Regions from separate parts of the Paracoccus sp. TRP genome, predicted to be linked through region 1. Evidence: riboswitches for the same ligand, from Rfam matches in the RefSeq annotation. Region 1 holds a riboswitch; each other region holds the start of a gene.

Region 1 (5,127 bases):
ATGAATCGCGCCATTTCGCTTTTGGCTCTGCCGTTTCTGGTCGTGGTGGCTGTTCTGGTCGTCGCTGCGCTTTATATCGTCGATGTGCGTGAAAAGGCGCTGGTCCTGCGCTTTGGCGAGGTGGTCGAGGTGCGCGAAGAGCCCGGTCTGGGCATCAAGGTGCCTTTCCTCGACAATGTGGTGAAATACGACGCCCGCATCCTTGGCCTGCCGACCCCGCCGATGGAGGTGACGCCTCTTGATGACCGCCGTCTGGTCGTCGACGCCTTTGCACGCTGGCAGATTACCGATGTCGTGCAGTTCCGCCGCGCGGTAGGCGCAGGCGGTATCGAGTTCGCTCAGCGCCGGCTTGAACCGATCGTGACCAATGCCATCCGTCAGGTGCTGGGTTCGGTCCCCTCAACCACTGTTCTGTCTGATGACCGGACCCCGCTGATGAACCGCATCCGCGACCTTGCGCGCGAAGATGCCAAAGATCTGGGCATCCGGGTCATTGACGTGCGTCTGACCCGCACCGATCTGCCCGAGCAGAACCTGACCGCCACCTATGCCCGGATGCGGGCCGAGCGTGAGCGTGAAGCGGCTGATGAGATCGCCCGTGGTGGTGAGGCCGCGCAGCGCGTCCGCGCCGCTGCCGACCGTACCGTGGTCGAGCTGACCTCCGAGGCGCGCAAGCGGGCCGAGGTGATCCGGGGTGAGGCCGATGCCCGTCGTAACGCGATTTATGCCGATGCTTTCGGCCGCGACCCTGAATTCTTTGCCTTCACCCGCTCGATGACCTCTTACGAGCGTGCGCTGAAGGGCGAGAACAGCTCGCTGGTTATCAAACCCGAGGGCGAGTTCTTTGACTATCTGCGTTCGGATGGTGCAGAGAACGCCCGCCCGGTGCCGCTGCCTCCCCCGGCTGCTGCTGCCACCGAGGCGGCGGATGAGGGCGATGTTCAGGGGGCTTTGCAGCCGGGTGAAACCCCTGCGCCGGTCCAGACGAACCGCGACGGCCAGCCCCTTGGGGCCAATGCGGGGGTGACGCTGACGCCCTTGCCGGAAACGCTGGCCAGCCCGCCGCAAGAAGAACCGGTGGTCACGCCCACCGAATGATCCGGGAAGGATCTGAATAGCAAAAGGGCGGGACAAGATGTCCCGCCCTTTTCTCATGCCTGTTTTCCGTTTCACTCGATGCGGGCGGCCTGCCGCTGTTCCTCTTCGGCCAGTTCGCGCTGCCATTCCCGCCAGATTGATACCAGCAGCGCCATCAGCACCGGGCCGACAAACAAACCCACGATACCCATGGTCTTGACCCCGCCGATCAGGCCGAAAAACGTCGGCAGGAAGGGCAGCTTGACCGGTCCTCCGACCAAGACCGGGCGGATGGTCTTATCGACTACGAAAAGCTCGCAAGTGCCCCATAAAAACAGCGCCGCCCCCGCTACGGGCGAGCCGCTGGCAGCAAGATAGGCCGAGACAAGGGTAAAGCACAGCGGTGCGCCACCCGGGATCAGCGCCATAAAGCCGGTGATGACGCCAAATGTCACGGGTGAGGGGACACCAGCCAGCCAATAGGCCAGCCCCAGCACCACACCTTCGCCAATCGCAATCAGGGTCATGCCGGTCACTGTCGAGCTGATGGTTGCAGGCACAACGCGCGACAGCCGCTCCCACCGGTCGGGCAGGATGCGCCGGCCGACCTGGTCGATCTGGGCGACAATCCGATCTCCGTCGCGGTAAAGCACGAACAGCGTAATCAGCATGAAAAGCAGCGTCAGGGCCAGATGAAAGGCCAGCGTTCCGGCTGTCACCGCACCGCGATAGATAGCCCCGATATTCGAGCCGCTGACCAGCTGCACGATCTCGCTGATGCCGCCCGGGCGGCCGACATAGTTCTGCCAGTTCTCGTCCAGCCAGTCTCCGATCTGGGGCAGCTCAACCATCCATGCCGGGGTTGGTGCGCCAGAACTGTTGATCATAATCGCCCAGTTGATCCAGTCGCGCAGCTCCCGAAAGGCATAGATCAGCGCCATGGCGATGGGAATCAGCAGAAAGCAGACCAGTACCAGCACCAGAAGCGTCGCCGCTCCGGTCCGGCCGAGATTGAGCTGAAATGCCGCGCGGTCGCGCAGGGGCCAACTTGCCAGCGCGATGACCGAGGCGGCCAACACAGGCACCAGAAAGCCGTGAAAGAAATAGACCGAAGCCGCCACGATAGCGAGCAGCAGCCAACGCGCAGCCGATATATTGGTCAGCAGGGGGGGGCGGTGCAGGCGCAGCCCGACCTGTTTCTGGCCTTGCCGCAACGCGGCGGTGGGGTTCGGTGCTGTCGCGCTTGTCGGTTTCGGCATTTCGCCTGTCGTCATGGTCCCGATCCTGCCTGCGTGCGGGTAAGCCCGCCATGTCGCAACAGGATAACATCTGGCCCCGGGCTGCAAGTCGGAATGCCACCCCGCCACGCGGGCAAGTCCTTGATCCCGGCTCACGATCCTGTGTGCTGGCCTGCGCGCGGGCGATCCGGACGATGCGTGACAGCCCCTCCCGACCCGGCTAACCTGTCGCGCACCAGGGGGTGTCCCGGCAAGGGGCTGAGAGGCTGCTGGCGCATATACTGCGCGGCGCGGCGACCCTTTGAACCTGATCCGGATCATGCCGGCGAAGGGATGGGAAGGGACCAGCCCGTCATCTGCCCGCCCTTTGCCGGCCCCACTGCGAGGCCGTCCGACTATCCGGTCTTGCCCCCGCCAAAGAGGATGCGATGACCGAAACCTTTTTTGAAACCTTGCGCCAGGAAACCGTTGCCCAATGGGATGCCGCCGTGAATCACCGCTTTGTGCGCGAGCTTTGCACGGGCGAGATCAGCGATGCGGTCATGGCGCGCTATCTGGTGCAGGATCACCGCTTTCTGGATGCTTTTCTGACGCTTCTTGGGGCGGCAATCGCCTCGGCAGACCGGTTCGAATCGCGCCTGCGCTTTGGCCGCTTTGCCGGCATGGTCTCAGGGGATGAAAATGATTATTTCCTGCGCGCCTTTGATGCGCTGGGGGTCAGCGCCGAGGCTCGTGCGCAGATCCCCGACAGCGCGCCAACCACGGGTTTTCAGGCCCTGATGCGCGAGGCTGCTGCGACGCGCAGCTATCCAGCGGTGCTGGCAGTGCTGAATGTGGCCGAAGGTCTATATCTTGACTGGGCAAGCCGTGCGCCCCAACCGCTGCCCCCGAATTTTGTCCATGCCGAGTGGATTACCCTGCACGATAATCCCTTTTTCCGCGATTTTGTCGCGTTCCTGAAAAAGGAACTTAATCGCGTCGGCTCACAGGGGGCGGATCAGGCACGGGACTTTTTCCGCCGGGCCGTTCAGCTGGAGCTGGAGTTTTTCGATGATAGTTACACTGGTTAGCGATTAATTCTCGACAATTTCGAGATGCAGTGGACCATTTGGCGGACCGCATTCCCGGTAGTCGAGAATGATGCGCAGCAGCCCGGCAGGCGCTATCCTCTCGGAGGTGTGGCGCAATTCAGGCGGGCTCCACCAGCGGAACTCACGAAAGGTGGCGGCCTCGGGCGCGTTAAGTACCCGGGGCACAAATTCCGGGGTCTCGATCAGAAAGTAGTCCTCGGACTGCCGCCAGCGGTGCTGGTGCAGGGTCATCATGACCTGCCGTTTCCAGACCAAAGGGCCAAGGGCGGGCAGGGTAAAGCCCAACTCTTCGGCCAGTTCGCGGCGCAGGGTTTCTTCGGGCGTCTCACCCGGCTCAACGCCGCCGCCGGGAGTGATCCACCAATCGCCGCCGCCGTAATCGACACGCATCAGCAACACCCGGTCCCCGGGTGTCAGCAGAATGGCCCGCATGGCCTGTCGGTCGATGATCCTCATGCAGTCTGGGCCTTGGACAACAGGCAAAAGAAAAGGCCCCGATCCGGCACATGGCCGGGACCGGGGCCCCAATATGGTCAGCGACGCTTACTCGTCGTCATTGTCCGGCACATCGGCGATGTCATCCAGCGACACGTCGCCGTCGTCATCGTCATCATCCAGCAGATCGTCATCCAGATCGCCGGCATCGGCGTCATCGTCCAGATCGTCGTCAACAACCAGATCCGTTTGATCGTCATCGCGCGAGGCGGTCTTTTCCGCGATCAGCGAGCGTGTGCGGCCGTTGCTCAGGCTTTCCACCGTGAACTCGGCCCCGCAGGCGGGGCAGGTCATCGGATCGTTAGTCAGATCGTAAAAGCGCGTGGCGCAATGGGGGCAAAGGCGTTTCGTGCCCCATTCCTCTTTGGGCATGGTGTTCTCTTTCTGCCGCGTTCAGCTAAATCCGCTGTCCCCTGCCACAGCCGGAACAGGCTGTCAAAGCCTTTTCCCCCTTGCAGGGCAGAGGTGGTGCAGGGGAAACATGGGGCCAGAGGCAATGCTTGGCAAGATGCGATAAATCATGGACAGGATTCTGGTCGGAGGCGACATTCCCGTGACGTTGCGCCGTTCGGCCCGGGCGCGACGCATGACGCTGCGCGTTACACGGGCGGGGGGCGAGGTGGTCCTGACCCTGCCCAGCCGCGCCAGCCTAGCTGCAGGCCGTGCCTTTGCCGAATCGCGAGCCGAGTGGCTGCGCAATACGCGCGCAGGGATGCCGCCCCTGCAGCTGGCCGAACCCGGCGCGCTATTGCCTGTCGAGGGGCGGTTGCGGCGCATCGTCCCGGCAGCGACGCGGCGGATCGAGCTGGCCGGGGACGCAATCCTTGTCCCCGAACACCGCCCGGCCGGAGTGGTGGTTGAGGCATTTCTGAAACATCTGGCACAGGCGCGGCTGGCACCCGCCTGCGACCGTCATGCTGCGGCATTGGGACGCGGCTTTCAGGCGCTGGTCCTGCGTGACACCCGCTCGCGCTGGGGCAGCTGCACCCATGACGGCAGGCTGATGTTTTCATGGCGCCTTGCCATGGCCCCACCCGAAGTACTGGACTATGTCGCAGCGCATGAGGTCGCGCATCTGGCGCATATGGACCACTCGCCAGCCTTCTGGGCCGCGACCGCCCGCCTGCGGCCTGATTACGCCCGGCAACGCGCCTGGCTGCGCGCCCATGGCCATGAGTTGCAGGCATGGCGTTTTCGTGGCTGAAAGGGTCGCTCCTTTGCCTTGA
Region 2 (5,127 bases), on a different contig from region 1:
GCCATGGGCCAGTTTTCCGGCCTCGATCGCCGATGCCATGGCGCGGGCCATCGCGACCGGATCGCCTGCCTTGGCGACGGCGGTGTTCAGCAGCACCGCGTCATAGCCCAGCTCCATCGCCTGCGCGGCGTGACTTGGCAGGCCGATGCCTGCATCGACCACCAGCGGGATACCGGGGAAATGCGCCCGAAGGCTGCGCAGCCCATAGGGATTGTTCAGCCCCCGGCCCGAGCCGATGGGCGCGCCCCAGGGCATCAGCACCTCGCAGCCCGCATCAAGCAGCCGTCCGCAGACCGACAGATCCTCGGTGCAATAGGGGAATACCTGAAAGCCGTCCCCGGACAGCGCCCGTGCCGCCTCGACCAGCGCGATCACATCGGGGCAAAGTGTGTCGTCGTCGCGGATGACCTCAAGCTTGATCCAGGGCGTCTCGAACAGCTCGCGTGCCATCTGGGCGGTGGTCACGGCCTCGCGTACCGAATGGCAGCCGGCGGTATTGGGCAGGACGGGGATGCCCAGATCGCGGATCAGGCGATAGAAGTCCTGCCCGCCGCCGCCTTCGCGGCGCAGGCTGACGGTGGCGATGCCAGCGCCCGAGGCACGGAATGCCTCGGCCATGATCGCGGGCGAGGGGTATTGCGCGGTGCCCAGCATCAGCGGGCTTGCGACCTCGGTTCCGTAAAAGACCGGCATCTCAGCCTCCTTGCATGGGGGCCACGACTTCCAGCGCGTCGCCGTCGCTGAGCGTCGTTTCCGGGCGGGCCGCGGCGGGCAGGAAGGCACCGTTCAGTGCCGTTGCCACCTTGGCCGTACCAAGTCCGATTTCGGTCAGCACGTCCTGTACGGTCGGGCCGGTCAGGTCGCGCGGCGCTCCGTTAAGGGTGATCTTCATCCATGAACTCCGGTTTCCGGCCCTCAAGCAGATAATCGGCGGCCATACGTGCCACGGCAGGGGCCAGAAGGTAGCCGTGGCGGTAAAGGCCGTTGGCGAAAAGCGTGCCACCGCGCCGGCGCAGGCGGGGCAGATTGTCGGGAAAGGCGGGGCGCGCGTCCGAGCCAAGCTCAAGGATCTCGGCCTCGGCAAAGCCCGGATGCAGGGCATAGGCAGCCGACAGCATCTCGACCGCCGAACGGGCGGTGACGCGATACTTGCCGCCGGTTTCCAGCATGGTCGCGCCGATCATATAGACCCCGTCGCCACGCGGCACGACGTAAAGCGGGATGCGCGGATGCAAAAGCCGCACGGTGCGGGTCAGCGTGACCTCGGGACAGCGCAGCACCAGCATTTCGCCGCGCACGCCGCGCAGATCGGGCAGCTCGTCCCTGGCAGCAAGGCCGCGCGCATCGACGATCATGCCGGTCGGTGCGCCCTCGGTCTCGATACGGATGCCGCGCTGTTCCAGCCGGTCGCGCAGAGCCAGCAGGGCGGCGCGGGGGTTCAGATGCGCCTCGGTGCCGAAATGCAGCCCGCGCGAAAAGCGGCCGGCCAGTTCGGGTTCCAGCGTCGCGATATCGTCACCGGTCACCGGCTGATGAGCCTTGGTCAGCCGGGCAAAGCGGTCAAGTTCGGTCCGGTCGCGTGAGGGGGCAAGCACAAGCGTGCCTCGCCGGGTGACCTCGGCGCCATTTGCTTCCCACCAATCGGCGGCGTCGAGGCCAAGGCGCAGCACCACCGGCTCGGCGCTTTCGGCCTCGCAATAGGGGGCAAGCATGCCGCCCGCGCGCCAGCTGCAGGCATGTGAGCCGGGCTTGCCGGCAGGGTCGATGATACGCGGCTGTTTCCCACGCGCGGCCAGTTCGGTCGCAATCGAGAGACCCATCACCCCCGCGCCCAGGATGGTAATCGCGGTCATGCCTGCCTCCATAGCGCGTGGAAATGATGCACGGGCCCATGGCCCAGCCCCACCGCCAGCTCATCTGCGGCCGCAATTGCACCCTGCAACCAGCCATGCGCGCGGTCTGCCGCATCCGGCACCGTCATCCCCTGCGCAAGCCCTGCCGCGATGGCCGAGGACAGTGAGCATCCGGTGCCATGGGTGTTCGCTGTGTGCTGGCGCGGTGCGGTCAGGGTCAGCGGTTCGGCTCCGATCAGCAGGTCGGTGCAGGTCTCTCCGCTGGCATGGCCACCCTTCATCAGCACATGTGTGGCGCCAAGGGCGCAAAGTGCCTTGCCCTGCGCCCGCATCTCATCCGGGGTTTGCGCGGGGGCGCGATCCAGAAGCCGCGCGGCCTCGGGCAGGTTCGGCGTCAGAACGGTCGCAAGCGGGATAAGCCGTTCACGCAGGGCCGAGACTGCCTCGTCCGGCAAAAGCGGGTCGCCCGACTTTGCCACCATCACCGGGTCAAGCACCACCGGGATCGGATTGGCTGCCAGAAGCGCGGTCAGACGGTCGGCCACCACCGTGATCACATCCGGGCCGCCCAGCATGCCGATCTTGACCGCGCGCACATCAAGATCACCAAAGACCGTATCGATCTGGGCGGCGATCATCGCCGGGCTGACGGGTTCGACCGCCGCAACGGTGCGGGTGTTCTGGGCGGTGATGGCTGTGATCACAGAAGCGCCAAAGACGCCGAGTGCTGAAAAACTTTTCAGATCGGCCTGAATCCCGGCGCCGCCGCCGCTATCCGATCCGGCAATCGTCAGCGCGATAGGTGGGGAAGGAAATCCCGGCATGGCCCGCCTTTCAGTTCAGCCGGGCATGCAGATGGGGTCGGGACAGTTTTGCGGATGGTCTTGCCGCTTCACTCTACCCTTCCCTACGCCGGCATGACCCGGATCAGGTTCGATGGGTCGGTGCCTTGCACCTCTCAGCCCCGTTGCGGGGCCCCCCAAGTGTATGAGTCGTTTGCATGACACTAGGGCCCCGCGCCCCGGGTTGCAAGGGCTGCGGGGTCCGGGTGTCAGGGAAGCTGGGGGCAGGGCCCTGCCTGCGTTCAGTTCACGCCAAAGAGGTCGCGGGTATAGACCTTGTCTGCCACATCGGCCAATTCGGGGCCAAGGCGGTTCGCGATGATCAGATCGGCCTCGGCCTTGAAGGCGTCGAGGTCACGGATGACCGGACTGTGAAAGAAGTGATCCTCGGTCAGCACCGGCTCATAGACGATGCAGGGAATGCCCTTGGCCTTGATCCGCTTCATGATGCCCTGAATCGAGCTGTCGCGGTAATTGTCCGAGCCGGCCTTCATCACCAGCCGATAGACGCCGACAACCTTGGGTTCGCGTGCGATGATCTGGTCGGCGATGAAGTCCTTGCGGGTGCGGTTGCTTTCCACCACCGCCGCAATCAGGTTCTGCGGGACCTGATCATAGTTGGCCAGAAGCTGCTTGCTGTCCTTGGGCAGGCAGTAGCCGCCATAGCCGAAGCTTGGGTTGTTGTACTGATCGCCGATCCGCGGATCGAGGCCGACGCCCTCGATGATTTCGCGCGGGTTCAGGCCGCGGGCCAGAGCATAGCTGTCCAACTCGTTGAAATAGGCCACGCGCATCGCAAGGTAGGTGTTGGCGAACAGCTTGATCGCCTCGGCCTCGGCGGGGCCGGTGAAAAGCACCGGCATATCCTTGCGGATCGCGCCCTGTGCCAGCAGATCGGCCAGCTTATGCGCAGCGGGGCCATGATCCCCGACGACGATGCGCGACGGGTAAAGGTTATCGTAAAGCGCGCGGCCTTCACGCAGAAACTCGGGTGAGAACATGATGTTCTCATTGCCTGTTTCTTGCCGCATCCGTGCCACGAATCCGACGGGCACCGTGGATTTGATCACGATCGTTGCCTGCGGGGCGTGGTCGCGGGCCTGGGCGATCACAGCCTCGACGCTTTGGGTGTCAAAGCGGTTCGTGCGCGGGTCGTAATTCGTCGGCGTGGCGATGATGACGAAATCCGCCCCCGCCATAGCCTCGGCCTGGTCGGTCGTGGCCTGCAGGGACAGCTGCTTTCCAGCCAGCCATTCCTCGAGATCGGGGTCCTGAATGGGTGAGCGGCGGGCATTTACCAATGCCACGCGCTCTGCGTTCAGATCGAATGCCATGACTTCGTTGTGCTGCGCCAGCAGCACCGCGATCGACATTCCTACATAGCCTAGCCCGGCGACAGAAATACGCATGTGCGGGGTCCTATCCACTCTGAAGAAAACAGTCCAGTTCAGATTGGATCTGTCAGAGCTGTCGCGCAGATTTTTGCCGCGTGGGGTAAGATCGGGCCGCATCGGGGGAATCGGCGGCTCGGGGCTTTACTTGGCGGGGCATTCCGGACGATCTGGGCGCAACCGAAGCGGAAGGATGCCATGAAAAGCGTGATTTTCGACCTTGGCGGGGTGCTGATCGACTGGGACCCTGCGCTGGCCTTTGCGGATATCTTTACCAGCCGGGCCGAGGCCGAGGCCTGGATGCAGCGCATCGATTTTGCCGGCTGGAACAGGTTGCAGGACGGCGGGCGCAGCTTTGAGGACGGTCTTGCCGCCGCACGGGCCGAGCATGGCGACGAGGCGCGGCATCTGGCGGGCTATCTCGCGGCTTTTCCGCTGACCATCGAAAAGACTATTCCCGGGACGTGGGAAGTCGCCGAGGCCCTGGTTGCGCGCGGCGTTCCGCTATATGCTTTGACCAACTGGGCGGCCGAGACATGGCCCCATGCGCTGGAGCTGCATCCTCGGCTGGGCGCGGTTTTCGCGGACATTCTTGTGTCAGGCCGCGTCGGGATGATGAAGCCAGGCCCGGCGATCTATCGCATGGTGATGGATCGCAACGGTTTGCGGCCCGAGGATTGCGTATTCGTTGATGACAGCCTGCCGAATGTCGAAGCGGCGCGAGGGCTGGGAATCGATGCGATCCAGTTCACCGGGGCCGGCGCGCTGGGCGACGAGCTGGCGCGGCGCGGGTTGTTCTGAAGTATTCTTGACAGCGGGGGGCAGCCCCCTGTCAGGTTGATGGGGTCAGGTCCGCACAGCCGGCGCGACTGTACCCTGATCTATTTGCAGCAGGGCAGATGGGCGCGGCCGGGAACAATCCGAATCAGGCAGTCCTGCGCGTGACCCTGACTTCGACCCCGCCTCGCTTTGCCGGAATCGGGCCGACGCTGAAATCGGTGCTGAACCAGCGTATCCCCCGGATCAGGTGCGGCTTTGCGT
Region 3 (5,127 bases), on a different contig from region 1:
CTCTGGTGCCGCCATGGCCGAGATGGAGCGTCTGGCGACCGAACTGCCGCAGGGCTTTGGCTATGAATGGACTGGTCAGTCTCTGGAAGAGATCCAGGCCGGTTCGCAGGCGACGCTGCTTTATGCGATGAGTATTCTCTTTGTCTTCCTGCTGCTTTCGGGCCTTTACGAAAGCTGGTCGATTCCGCTGTCGGTGATGCTGGTGGTGCCCTTGGGCGTTCTGGGGTGTGTCGGGGCGGTGATGCTGCGTGACATGCCGAACGACATCTACTTCAAGGTCGGCCTGATCGCGATCATCGGCCTGTCTGCCAAAAACGCCATCCTGATCGTCGAATTCGCCAAAGAGCTGCGCGAACAGGGTCAAAGCCTGATCGAGGCGGCGGTACAGGCGGCCAAACTGCGCTTCCGGCCGATCCTGATGACCTCGCTGGCTTTTACGCTGGGCGTGGTGCCGCTTGCGATCGCAACGGGACCCTCGGCTGCCAGCCAGAACGCGATCGGTACCGGCGTGATCGGTGGGATGGTCGCGGCCACCGTCCTTGCTGTGTTTTTTGTTCCGGTGTTCTTCGTGTTCGTCCTTGGGCTTGTCAGCCGCCTGACCGGCGCAAAAGCTGAGAAGCCTGCAAAAGCCGATACGGCGGGCTAGGCTCCGGCTTCGCCGCAAGGGTACGGGCGGTCCCGGGGGCCGCCCGTGCTTTCCCTTCTTTTCCGCGACCCGGTTCCGGGCCGTTTCAAGCAGAGAGTTTCGGATGACTCATACCTTGTCTCTTTCCCGTCGCGGCATCCTGGGCGGGTTCGTCTCGACCCTGGCGCTTGCCGCCTGTAACCCGGTCACCTACACGGCGCCCAAGGCCGATGTGGCTACAAGCTTTGCCTCCAGCTCTCCGGCCCGGCGCGCCGGCTCGAACGCCTGGTGGGCAGCGTTTCGCGACAAGCGGCTGGATGCGTTGATTGCAGCGGGGTTAAAGCGCAACCTTGATGTCCAGACCGCTGTTGCCACGATCCGCGAGGCACAGGCCAATGCCCGGCTGGTCGGTGCAAACGACCTGCCGCAGGCGCAGGCCGAAGGTGCGGCCGGACGCGCGCACAACGAAACCGGCGTGGTCGAAACCACCTCTGCGACGCTGGGCGTTTCGTGGCTGATTGACCTTTTTGGGCAGAACCGCGCCGCGCGCGAGGGTGCCTCGGCCCGGCTGGATGCGGCCTATCTGTCGGCAGAAGTGGCGCGGCTGACCGTCGCCAGCGCAATCGCCTCGGCCTATGTTGATGCGCGCTACTATCAGGAGACGATGGCTCTGACCCGCCAGAGCCTTCAAAGCCGCAAGCGCACGCTTGAGATGACGCGGACGCAGGATGCCTTTGGCAGCGCCTCGCGCCTTGAGGTGCTGCAGGCTGAGCAGCTGGTTGCCCAGGCCGAGGCGGCCTTGCCCGCGCTTGAGGTCGGGTTTGACCAGTCGGTGAACCGGCTTGCGACCCTGACCGCTGGGCGCAGCACCGATATCGCGGCGCAGTTGCGCAAGACGGGTGGCCAGCCGCGCGCGCGCTACAGCGCCAGCGTCGGTGTACCTGCCGATGTGATCCGGGTGCGCCCCGATGTGCGCATGGCCGAACGCAACCTTGCCGCAGCTGTCGCCGATGTGGGCGAGGCGCAGGCCGCCTTTTATCCGCGCCTGACCCTGTCGGGCACGATCACGCCGACCAATATCCGCGGTGGCGGCAGCATGAAGACCTGGGGCTTTGGGCCCCAGATCACGCTGCCCCTCTTTACCGGGGGCGCGAATGAGGCCCGGCTGTCGGCTGCGCAGGCGCGTGCCGAACAGGCGCGGCTGGCGTGGCAGGCATCGGTCCTGAAAGCGGTCGAAGAGGTCGAGAACGCGCTGGCCGGCTATAACCGCGACGCTCGCGCAGTTTCCGCGCAATCGCGTCTGGTCGATAACGCCCGCGAGACGGTCAGCCTGACCCGCAGTTCGTATGAACTGGGCGAGGCTGATTTCTTCCCGGTCCTGGATGCCGAGCGCAGCCTGCTTTCAGCCCGTCAGGAACTGGCGGCAGCGGTGCGTCAGCAGGCGCTGAACTTTGTCGCTCTCAGCGCAGCCTCGGCCGGCGGTGTCGGCCTGCCTGCCAGCTGAGGGTATTGACCGGCCGCAGGGAAACGGCCATGCTGCCCGGACGTCAGGGGAGTCCCGCCCAGGGGACTGAGAGGCTGACAGGGACCGTCTTATAGCGGTTCCGGTGAAGCGACCCTTTGAACCTGACCCAGTTGATACTGGCGTAGGAAGACCGAAGGGCATTTCCCCATACGCAGATCGCGGGGTGGTCCTTTCGGGCCACCCGGCCCTTTTCGCATCTCGCGGGGCCGTTGGCCCCTTTCTGCTTCCGGGCTCGGCTGGGTCTCTGCTCAGGGAGAACGAGATGAGCCAGACCCTTCCCACTATCACCACCGGCCCTCTGCCCGGATCGCGCAAGATCCATGTTCCGGGGCAGGTGCACGATATTCGTGTGCCGATGCGCGAAATCGCGGTTTCAAACGAGGCACCGCTGATCGTCTATGACAGCTCTGGCCCCTATACGGATGCCGGGGTGCGGGCCGATATCGCGCGTGGTCTGCCCGATCTGCGCGGCGACTGGCAGTTGCGGCGCGGTGATGTGGCCTCCTATCCGGGCCGTCCCGTGACTGCTGCCGACAACGGGTTTGCCGAGGGCGCGCGCCTGACCCCTGCATTCCCTGAACGCCGCGATCCGCTGCGCGCGGTTGGGGACCGGGCAATTACTCAGCTTGCCTATGCTCGTGCGGGCATCGTCACGCCAGAAATGGAATTTGTCGCCATCCGCGAGAATGAAGGCAGGTTGGCCGCCCATATTCGCGATGGTGATCCAATGGGCGCGGATCTGCCCGATCTGGTGACGCCCGAGTTCGTGCGGGCCGAGATCGCTGCCGGTCGTGCGATCATCCCGGCCAATATCAACCATCGTGAGCTTGAGCCGATGATCATTGGCCGCAATTTTCGCGTCAAGGTGAATGCCAATATCGGCAATTCCGCCGTCACCTCCAGCATGGAGGAAGAGGTTGAAAAGATGGTCTGGGCGATCCGCTGGGGCGCCGATACTGTCATGGACCTTTCGACCGGGCGCAATATTCACAACATCCGCGACTGGATCATCCGCAACGCTCCGGTCCCGATTGGTACGGTTCCGCTGTATCAGGCACTGGAAAAGGTCGGCGGCGTCGCCGAGGATCTGAGTTGGGAGATTTACCGCGATACGCTGATCGAGCAGGCCGAACAGGGCGTCGATTACTTTACCATCCATGCCGGGGTGCGCCTGCATATGATCCCGCTGACTGCGCGCAGGGTGACGGGGATCGTCAGTCGCGGAGGCTCGATCATGGCGAAATGGTGTCTGCATCACCACCGCGAGAGCTTTCTCTATGAGAATTTTGAGGAAATCTGCGACATCATGCGTGCCTATGATGTCAGCTTCAGTCTGGGCGACGGGTTGCGCCCCGGTTCGATCGCTGATGCCAATGACGAGGCGCAATTCGCAGAGCTTCGCACCTTGGGTGAGCTGACCAAAATCGCATGGGCCAGGGATTGCCAGGTGATGATCGAGGGGCCGGGCCATGTGCCCATGCATAAGATCAAGGCGAATATGGATGAGCAGCAGCGCCATTGCCATGACGCGCCCTTCTATACGCTCGGGCCGCTGACCACCGATATCGCGCCGGGCTATGATCATATCACCTCGGGCATTGGCGCGGCGATGATTGGCTGGTTCGGGACCGCGATGCTTTGCTATGTCACGCCCAAGGAACATCTGGGTCTGCCCGACCGTGACGACGTCAAAACCGGTGTGATCACTTACAAGCTGGCCGCTCATGCCGCCGATCTGGCCAAGGGTCATCCCGGGGCGCGTCTGCGCGATGACGCCTTGTCGCGGGCACGGTTCGAGTTTCGCTGGGAGGATCAGTTCAACCTTGGCCTTGACCCTGACACCGCACGCGCCATGCATGACGAGACCATGCCGAAAGAGGCGCATAAGCTTGCGCATTTCTGCTCGATGTGCGGGCCCAAGTTCTGCTCGATGCGCATTTCGCACGACATCCGGGCCGAGGCCGAGCGTCAGGCCGGCATGGAGGAAATGGCCGAAAAATTCCGACAGGGCGGGGCGCTGTATCTGCCCGCGAAAGACGTCGCCGTGACCGAGGCGGGCTGACCTCGGCGCAGCAACCAGAGGCGGCCAGAGCCTTACTGGCCGCTTCCGTCTGACGCGGGGGCGGGGTCTTTTCCAGCTATGGTTTCGGTGGCACTGGGGCGTGGGATTGAATAGAGGTCATCCCATAGGCCGGCCTGGCCGGCTGCGGTTTAAAGAAGCAAAAGCGAGACGACCCATGGTGAATGTCCCGGAAGTGACCGGCTTCTACGAGGCGCGCACCGGCTCGGTGCAATATGTCGTAGCCGACCCCGAGACCGGAAAATGCGCCATCATCGACCCGGTGCTGGATTATGACGAGAAATCCGGTGCCACCGCCACCATCGAGGCCGACCGCATCCTTAGCTTTATCGCTGATAAAGGCTATGAGGTTCAGTGGATTCTGGATACCCATCCCCATGCCGACCACTTCTCGGCCGCCGATTACCTGCGTAGCAAGACCGGCGCCCCGACCGCCATCGGCGAAAAGATTGTCGAGGTGCAAAACCTGTGGAAGGATTTCTATAACTGGCCTGATTTCCCTGCCGATGGCTCGCAATGGGACAAGCTGTTTGCTGCGGGTGAGCGGTTCTCGGTCGGCAATATCCCCGCCCATGTGATGTTTTCACCGGGCCATACGCTGGCCTCGGTCACCTATGTCGTCGGGGATGCGGCCTTTGTGCATGACACGCTGTTCATGCCTGACAGCGGCACTGCCCGTGCCGATTTCCCGGGCGGAGATGCACATGTCCTGTGGCGATCGATTCAGGATATCCTGTCCCTGCCGGATGAGACGCGGATTTTCACCGGCCACGATTACTGTCAGGGCGGACGCGAGGCGCGCTGGCAATCGACCGTGGCCAAGCAGCGGACAACGAATATCCACCTGTCGCAGCGGCCGACCGAGGATGAATTCGTGGCCGTGCGCGAGGCCCGCGA

What was found. Region 1 has a riboswitch for thiamine pyrophosphate ahead of PARACOCCUSGL_RS0110600 (TenA family protein). Riboswitches for the same ligand answer to the same signal wherever they lie in the genome.
Region 2: it holds a riboswitch for thiamine pyrophosphate, as region 1 does, so the genes downstream of both, thiD (bifunctional hydroxymethylpyrimidine kinase/phosphomethylpyrimidine kinase) here and PARACOCCUSGL_RS0110600 (TenA family protein) in region 1, are expected to answer to the same signal.
Region 3: it holds a riboswitch for thiamine pyrophosphate, as region 1 does, so the genes downstream of both, thiC (phosphomethylpyrimidine synthase ThiC) here and PARACOCCUSGL_RS0110600 (TenA family protein) in region 1, are expected to answer to the same signal.

Annotation. Positions count from the first base shown of each region.
Region 1 is NZ_AEPN01000015.1:26,706-31,832, reverse strand. It holds gene hflC (protease modulator HflC) at 1-1,098, shown strand; gene hflK (FtsH protease activity modulator HflK) at 1-1, shown strand, start outside; gene PARACOCCUSGL_RS0110605 (AI-2E family transporter) at 1,170-2,351, opposite strand; TPP riboswitch at 2,544-2,666, shown strand; gene PARACOCCUSGL_RS0110600 (TenA family protein) at 2,744-3,385, shown strand; gene PARACOCCUSGL_RS0110595 (NUDIX hydrolase) at 3,389-3,862, opposite strand; gene PARACOCCUSGL_RS0110590 (FYDLN acid domain-containing protein) at 3,950-4,273, opposite strand; gene PARACOCCUSGL_RS0110585 (M48 family metallopeptidase) at 4,422-5,105, shown strand.
Region 2 is NZ_AEPN01000001.1:223,501-228,627, forward strand. It holds gene PARACOCCUSGL_RS0101095 (thiazole synthase) at 1-693, opposite strand, end outside; gene thiS (sulfur carrier protein ThiS) at 695-892, opposite strand; gene PARACOCCUSGL_RS0101105 (FAD-dependent oxidoreductase) at 876-1,853, opposite strand; gene thiD (bifunctional hydroxymethylpyrimidine kinase/phosphomethylpyrimidine kinase) at 1,850-2,677, opposite strand; TPP riboswitch at 2,741-2,845, opposite strand; gene PARACOCCUSGL_RS0101115 (nucleotide sugar dehydrogenase) at 2,938-4,104, opposite strand; gene PARACOCCUSGL_RS0101120 (HAD family phosphatase) at 4,285-4,887, shown strand; gene PARACOCCUSGL_RS21340 (hypothetical protein) at 5,126-5,127, shown strand, end outside.
Region 3 is NZ_AEPN01000018.1:68,907-74,033, reverse strand. It holds gene PARACOCCUSGL_RS0111290 (efflux RND transporter permease subunit) at 1-646, shown strand, start outside; gene PARACOCCUSGL_RS0111285 (efflux transporter outer membrane subunit) at 750-2,129, shown strand; TPP riboswitch at 2,165-2,295, shown strand; gene thiC (phosphomethylpyrimidine synthase ThiC) at 2,413-4,212, shown strand; gene PARACOCCUSGL_RS0111275 (MBL fold metallo-hydrolase) at 4,388-5,127, shown strand, end outside.